Panacibacter ginsenosidivorans: one gene and its partner. The protein of the gene in region 1 interacts with the protein of each later gene in a pairwise test. Links are inferred from orthologs where the notes say so. Each region holds a gene or a part of one and is shown in the gene's direction. Other genes may lie near its edges.

Region 1 (3,780 bases):
GGTAATACTTTTCGGCAAATTCAATTTTAATTTTCATGGTTATTTTTTAATCTGGGTTTGAAGTTTATATAATTAATGTTCAATACATTTGCTTTATACAGGTTATTAACACCTGTGCATATCTCCAATCTCCGTTGAAACGCCGTAACCGTACCCAAAATCCAGGTTTTCAAAACAATGCTTATGAACAAAACTTCTACTCTTATTTCACGGAAGTTTACTTTTTACATAATAGCGGGTAAAGTAATATTTACCTTATTATTTTTATTTTGCTTTTTGCTTTCATTTTCTTTTCAGCCTGCAAAGGCGGGAGAATTGGATTCGGCGAATAATAAAAAGCCTGTTATTGTAAATGATCTTGAGCAATGTAATATACCCCAATCAATGGTAATGCGTATAAAACATTTGTCACCGGTTCAAATAAAAGATCTTAACGAAGAATACCAGCATACAGATCTTACAGAGGAGGGAGAAGAGATTGTAACCATTGTAAAATTGCGCTTTATTGATAACCATATAACCGGGTACATAAAAGAGGTATTAATGAGTAATTCAGAAAAACCAAAAAGCCTTAGTTATATAGATATACCAATTGAATGGATGTGCATACCACCAAAGCAGGATCACCCATTTCATTTTTCATCAGACATTTCGGAACTCGACAGCATCAAGGAGGAGAATGGTTGTCTTGACTGGGTTCAAAGAGATAATGAGGTTATGATAAAATTTGCAGAAGGGAAAAAAGCAAAGAAAAAAAGCAAATTTTTTAACTAATAATACCCTAAAGAAAAATAGTAAGCCTGTTTTTAGACCTTGTACCAATTTTTGAAAACTTTTAATTTTACAGTCAAATCCAATACCAATAAATATCATTGAAATGGCGCTGATTGATGCGCCCTTTTCAGTTATTAACTACACTGAAAAGAGGAAGTAAAAATATAAAGACATTTATTGAATACTCACGAGGTATAATAGTTAAGCTTTATAATGCATGTTAACTGCGATGCGGGGTCTCATCCTAACAAACGTCAGCAAATTCTTTTAAAATTTCCTGGTAAAGCTGTGTAGTATCTTCATGCAAAGAGTGTTTCTTTGCAGCTCAAAGTATAAGGCGTACAAGTGAGTGACACAACGAAGCTCAGCAGATGTACAAAAGCCTGCTATCAAAATCTTACTATTATTAAAACCTACACTTTATTATGAGTTACATTGCCGACATTCATGCCCGCCAGATTCTGGATAGCCGTGGCAACCCAACAGTAGAAGTTGATGTGTTAACAGAAAACGGGCAACTTGGCCGTGCTGCTGTACCTAGCGGGGCATCTACAGGTATTCATGAAGCTGTAGAGTTGCGTGATAATGACAAGTCTGTATATGTTGGCAAAGGCGTATTAAAGGCTGTTGCGAATGTAAATGATATTATAGCGGATCAACTGATTGGTTGGAGCATAAATGACCAGGCGGGTATTGATGCTAAACTGATTGAAATTGATGGTACTGAGAATAAAAGCAAGCTTGGTGCAAATGCTACATTAGCAGTTTCTATGGCAGTTGCCAAAGCTGCTGCGATTGAGAGTAACCTGCCTTTATACCGATATCTTGGTGGTGTAAACGCTACTGTATTACCCATGCCTTTGATGAATATACTTAATGGCGGTGTGCATGCAGATAATAAAATTGACTACCAGGAATATATGATCGTACCGGTAGGTGCTGAAACTTTTAGTGAAGGTTTGCGTTGGGGTGTTGAGATTTTTCACCAGTTAAAAAACGTTTTAAAGAGAAAAGGCTACAGCACAAATGTTGGTGATGAAGGTGGCTTTGCTCCAGACATTCAAAGCAATGAAGAAGCTATTGAAACTGTATTGCTGGCTATTGAAGCTGCCGGGTATAAAGTTGGTTCACAGATTGGTATTGCACTTGATGCTGCCAGCAGTGAAATGTTTAAAGATGGCAAATACAAATTTTATAAAAGCAATGGTCGTGAAATAAGCAGTGACGAAATGGTGGCTTACTGGACTGAATGGGTAAATAAATATCCTATTGTTTCTATTGAAGACGGCATGGCTGAAGAAGATTGGGATGGGTGGAAAAAATTAACAGATGCAATTGGTAACCGTGTTCAGTTGGTAGGTGATGATCTTTTTGTAACCAATACAAAAATTTTAAAACGTGGTATAGATACAGGTACTGCCAACAGTATACTGATCAAAGTAAACCAGATCGGTACTATTACAGAAACTATCAATGCTGTGCAAATGGCGCAGAATGCAGGTTATACAACCATTATGAGCCACCGCAGCGGTGAAACAGAAGATACTACTATTGCCGATCTTGCCGTAGCACTGAATTGCGGACAAATCAAAACCGGCTCTGCAAGCCGTACAGACCGTATGGCTAAATACAACCAGTTGATCCGCATTGAAGAAGCATTGGGAGCGAATGGTATATATCCCAAAGGGAAAATTAAATTCAGCAAGTAATAATTAACTATTCAAACCTAATAAAAATCGTTGGTGATTTTGTAGTTTTACAAAAGCCAACGATTTTTTTATGCTTATATCTTCAAGTATCATTTCAATAGTTAAGAATAAATATTTAATTGCCATTTCTGCATTTACAGTTATTGTGCTTTTTTTTGATCATAATAATCTCTTTGAACAGATCGATCGCAAACAGGAATTAAAGGAATTGCAAGCCAAAAAACAATACTATCAGGATGAGATTGAAAAGACTAAAAAAGAACTTGCCGACCTAAGCAATAACCCCGCGGCCATAGAAAAATATGCAAGAGAACATTACCAGATGAAAAGAGATAACGAAGATGTTTTTATGGTTGAAAATACTAATGACTCATTAAAAAAGTAACTCTTAATACAATATTAAAAACCTCGCAACGTTTTAATAAGCAACCAACTCCTGTGAAGAATCATATAAGCATGGCGGCTTATATCATTTATTCATAATTAAACAGCCATTGTATGGTAAATTCTACTATTGAAGAGTTGGTACTTTATATGTATAACGAATCTAACCACAACCGCAACAAAGAAATCGAGAAAGAATTAGAGGAGAACTGGGTATTAAGAGAAAAGTATAATGTAATTAAAGAATCTGCTGAGAGACTTGGCGGAATGAAATTACACTCTCCAAGAAAGCAAACAATTGAGAGTATTATGAAGTACGCAAACGATAAATTGAACATTCCCTCGCGTTAATATCGTTTGATTTTTAATATGCCCGAAAGGTGCTATTAAACCTTTGATAATGCCGAACGCTTGCTTTAAGTTATACACCTAATAATGCATAAGATTCTCCACGTATTCGTGTAATCTTGATTTCCCAAGAAATTTTTTTTCGAGTTCCTGATTAAAAGGAACAGGTGTGTCCAAAGATGCACAACGTTGTATTGGTGCATCCAGTAATTCAAAACAATGTTCACTTATCCATGCACTTATTTCCCCACCTATTCCACCGATAAGCGTGTCTTCGTGTAAAAGCAAAACTTTACCGGTAGCTGCAACTGCATTTTTTATAGCGCTATAATCCAGCGGCAATAATGTTCTGAGATCAAGTATATGAATTGAAATATAGGGATGTTGATTTGCATACTCAATTGCCCAATGAACACCACTGCCATAAGTAATAATAGTAATATCCTTCCCTTCCTGTACAATTTTTGCTTTGCCGATTTCAATTTCATAATAAGTTTCAGGCACAGGCCCTGCTATGCTTCTATATAAAACCTTATGCTCAAAATACATAACCGGATTAGGATCG
Region 2 (3,790 bases), 500 kb from region 1 along the record:
CAAACTTACTGCGATCTGGTATGGGCGGGCAGGTATCTGCACCCAAATGCGTAGAAGCATAAATGATCTGCTTACCATCAGGAAGAAAAAACCCACAGGTAGTGCGGCCTTTGCCACTGCTTACCATTTTGTATTCAAATTTATTTCCTGCGGCAGGAATATTACCAATGAACATTTGATCACAAAGCAATCCTTCTTTTGCATTAGTGCGTTGAAAGATAATTTGTTTGCTATCATAACTCCAATATGCTTCAGCATTATCGCCGCCAAAAGTTAACTGCTGAATATTTTTAAAATGTTTTTCTTCTGCATAATGCACTGTATCTCCTGTTGTTTGTGCTTTTGCCGTAAAGACAATGGCAAGCATGCAGCAAAAAAGGGTTATTCTCTTTTTGATGTGTAACATCATAATAGTAAAAATTTGTGCAAAAATATGTGTTGGTGTACGAGGTTGTTGTCAGAAAATCGTCATAAACGAAATCATGCCTTTATTTTTGTGGTATGACAAAGGCCACAAAACTTATTCCTGCGCTGATTATCCTGCTTGCTTCCTGTAATAGTGGTACCGGTAACACTGACGTTAAAGATTCCATAGTACAGGCTGCAAAACCATACCCTGACTATGTGCAGGATTTGTTTGATGGGGTGAAGCAACATCCCGATAGTGTTGGCCTTCGTCTAAAACTTGCCACAGCTTTGGATAGTGTTGGTGCCTTTAAAATAGCATTGCAACAAATGGATAGCCTGATTGAAAAAGACACTGTTAATTATGGGCTATGGTTTACCAAAGGTCGTATTGCTGAAGATGCAGGCGATACACTGCTTGCAATGAAAAGTTACGATAAGGCCTTGCGCATCTATCCTTCTGCCGATGCCATGCTTGGGCTTGCTAATCTTTATGCTGAACAAAAAAATGAAAGAGCACTGCTGATATGCACACAGGTTAAGCGTTTGGGGCTAGGCCGCGAATACGACGCACATGCAGATTTTATTTCAGGTGTTTACAATGCAAGAACGGGCAACAGGGAAAAAGCACAGGATTTTTTTGATGACTGTATCGCCAATGATTATACTTATATGGAAGCATATATCGAGAAAGGACTTATTTACTATGATAATAAACAATACAATGAAGCATTGAATGTGTTTAAATTTGCTTCAACAGTAAATGCGTTGGATTCAGATCCATACTACTGGCAGGGCAGGTGTTTTGAAATGATGAATATAAAAGACAGTGCGGTATTGCGTTTTAAGCAGGCATTAAGTCTCGATAAAGATGATAAACAAATACAGGAAGCATTAAAGAGAGTTGAGTAAAGGTGAACAGTGTTCAATGAACAAAGAATAATAATAAACCACAAACTAAATAAATGGCAATAGTAGCACCATCATTTTTAGCTTCGAACTTTTTGAGACTGGAAGAAGCATGTAACATGGTAAACAGCAGTGAAGCTGAGTGGTTTCATCTTGATGTGATGGATGGCGTGTTTGTGCCCAATATTAGTTTTGGCTTGCCTGTTATAGAACACATACGCAAAACAACTAAAAAGATCTGCGATGTTCATTTGATGATAGTTGATCCGGGCAAATATGCAGAAGCATTTAAGAAAGCAGGTGCAGATGTTTTAACGGTGCACATAGAAGCCTGCCCCAATCTTCACCGGAATATACAGCAGATAAAAGAACTTGGTATGAAAGCAGGTGTTGCTGTAAACCCGCATACGCCGGTAAGTTTGCTCAAAGATATTTTACAGGATGTTGATGTGGTAAATCTGATGAGCGTTAACCCTGGTTTTGGTGGACAAAAATTTATTCCACACACCATGCATAAGATCCGCGAAGTAAAACAAATGATCCTCGACCGAGGTCTTGATACACTTATAGAAATTGATGGCGGTGTAACTATGGAAAACGCTGCAGAGATCGTTGCTGCAGGCACCGATGTGCTTGTTGCAGGAAGTACGGTGTTTAATGCAAAAGACCCCCATGCTGTAATTGCCGCACTAAAAAAATTACATTGATTTTTTTGTACCAGGCTTTAGGAATACTATTAAGCTTTGGTTGCGTCGCACACTTGTACTGAATAATATAATTCAAAAATAAAAATTCAAAATTGAGTGTTTATTGTTTTGACTTTTTAATTTTGAATTTTTATTTCAAAGTTCCAAACGTACAAGTGAGTGACACAACGGACGATGCTATGAAAAGCCAAAAGCTTGTACATAAAAAATAATCTCTTTATTAAAATCAATTCATTCGCATATCCACATATTTGCACATCCGCACATTTCCCTATCTTCAAAGCCCAAATAAACTGCATGCTTAAAGAATGGTATAAGGGTGTTTTTCTTGTTGTTTTTTGCTTTGGCGCAATGTGTGTGGCTGCACAGAAGAAAGTTGCATCTATTAGTGGTAAAGTGATTGATGAAAACGATAAAACCATCAGCGGTGTAATTGTGCAGGTATTAAATATTGCAAAGAATACAATCACAAACGATTCAGGTTATTTTAAAATAGAGGTACAATCTAATAAAGCGGTAGCGCTTGTTTTTAGTTTTACAGGTTATGCCAGTGTGCAAAAAAATTTTTACCTGAGTGTTGGAGAAGAAGAAAAAGTGACGATCAAATTACAGCACTCCGTAAAAGAATTGCAGGGGGTTACTGTAACAGATCAAAGGGACCGCAGGCAACCCGGACTTATAAATATCGATGCATCAAAAGCATTGTTGAATCCTTCGCCAATCGGCGGTATAGAAGGATTAATAAAATTTTTTGTTGGCAGTAATAATGAACTTACCTCTCAATATTCTGTGCGTGGTGGCAGTTATGATGAGAATCTTGTTTATGTAAACGACTTTGAAGTATATCGTCCATATCTTACAAGAAGCGGTCAGCAGGAAGGCTTAAGTTTTATAAATCCTGAATTAACCAGTGGTGTAAAATTTTATAACGGTGGATTTTCTGCAAAGTATGGTGATAAGATGAGTTCAGTCCTGGATGTGACTTATAAAAAACCTGTGCGCAATGGTGGTTCTGCATATTTTGGTTTGCTTGAACAAGGTTTCCATTTGGAAGGTGTCGCAAAAAATAATAAGGTCACTTATTTGATTGGTGTACGCAACAGAACTAATCAGAATTTAGTGAGCAGCCAGGAAACAAAAGGAAATTATATTCCCTCGTCTGCTGACCTGCAAACATTGATCACATGGCAGGCTTCAACAAAATGGAAGCTTGAAGCATTAGCTAATTTATCACAAACAAAATTTAGCTTAACACCAACCGAAAGTCAATTGACTGCTGCAGTATTCTCTCCATTGTTTTCTCAAAATCTTGGTCTCGATATTTTCTTTGAAGGGCATGAGAAAGATAAATACAGCACCAATTTTGTTGGACTAACTGCAATTAATCAACCTACAAAAAGATTGCAATTAAAATGGATGCTTGGTTATTTCAATGATTATGAAGAAGAGAACATTGATATAACAGGCGCTTATTTATTTGGCGAAAGAGACTATGATCCTGTTACCGGGCAAAGCGGTGCAGTAATAAATCCGCTGGGTGCCGGTATTAACCAGACATATGCAAGAAACAAACTCAATATTAATGTATGGAGTGCTTCGCATAAAGGCAGTTTGGATAAAGGCAGAAATTTTTTGCAGTGGGGTAATACCATCGAAAGACAACTTGTAAATGATAAGCTGCACGAATGGGTGTATAATGATTCTGCAGGTTATTCATTGCCGTATAATCCGGGTAATTTTAATCTCTTTAGTTCTCTTAACAACAATGC

What was found.
Region 2: the proteins of eno (region 1) and rpe interact in binary tests that used the Escherichia coli proteins (3 or more experiments, as listed by UniProt). The link is inferred for Panacibacter ginsenosidivorans from one-to-one orthologs.

What each region holds. Positions count from the first base shown.
Region 1 is NZ_CP042435.1:2,379,526-2,383,305, forward strand. What follows is about bases 503-3,341. They hold eno (phosphopyruvate hydratase), read left to right. Parts: upstream 503-1,199; coding sequence 1,200-2,483; downstream 2,484-3,341. Other genes in these bases: FRZ67_RS09960 (hypothetical protein), read left to right, coding at 503-774; FRZ67_RS09970 (FtsB family cell division protein), read left to right, coding at 2,554-2,868; FRZ67_RS09975 (hypothetical protein), read left to right, coding at 2,982-3,218; FRZ67_RS09980 (alpha-ketoacid dehydrogenase subunit alpha/beta), read right to left, coding at 3,297-3,341. Also shown: more of FRZ67_RS09960, read left to right, coding at 184-502; more of FRZ67_RS09980, read right to left, coding at 3,342-3,780. UniProt on the Escherichia coli protein: Catalyzes the reversible conversion of 2-phosphoglycerate (2-PG) into phosphoenolpyruvate (PEP). It is essential for the degradation of carbohydrates via glycolysis.
Region 2 is NZ_CP042435.1:1,881,395-1,885,184, reverse strand. The notes cover bases 347-3,195. They hold rpe (ribulose-phosphate 3-epimerase), read left to right. Parts: upstream 347-1,370; coding sequence 1,371-2,021; downstream 2,022-3,195. Other genes in these bases: FRZ67_RS07800 (TonB-dependent receptor), read left to right, coding at 2,319-3,195; FRZ67_RS07810 (tetratricopeptide repeat protein), read left to right, coding at 502-1,317; FRZ67_RS07815 (TolB family protein), read right to left, coding at 347-409. Also shown: more of FRZ67_RS07815, read right to left, coding at 1-346; more of FRZ67_RS07800, read left to right, coding at 3,196-3,790. UniProt on the Escherichia coli protein: Catalyzes the reversible epimerization of D-ribulose 5-phosphate to D-xylulose 5-phosphate.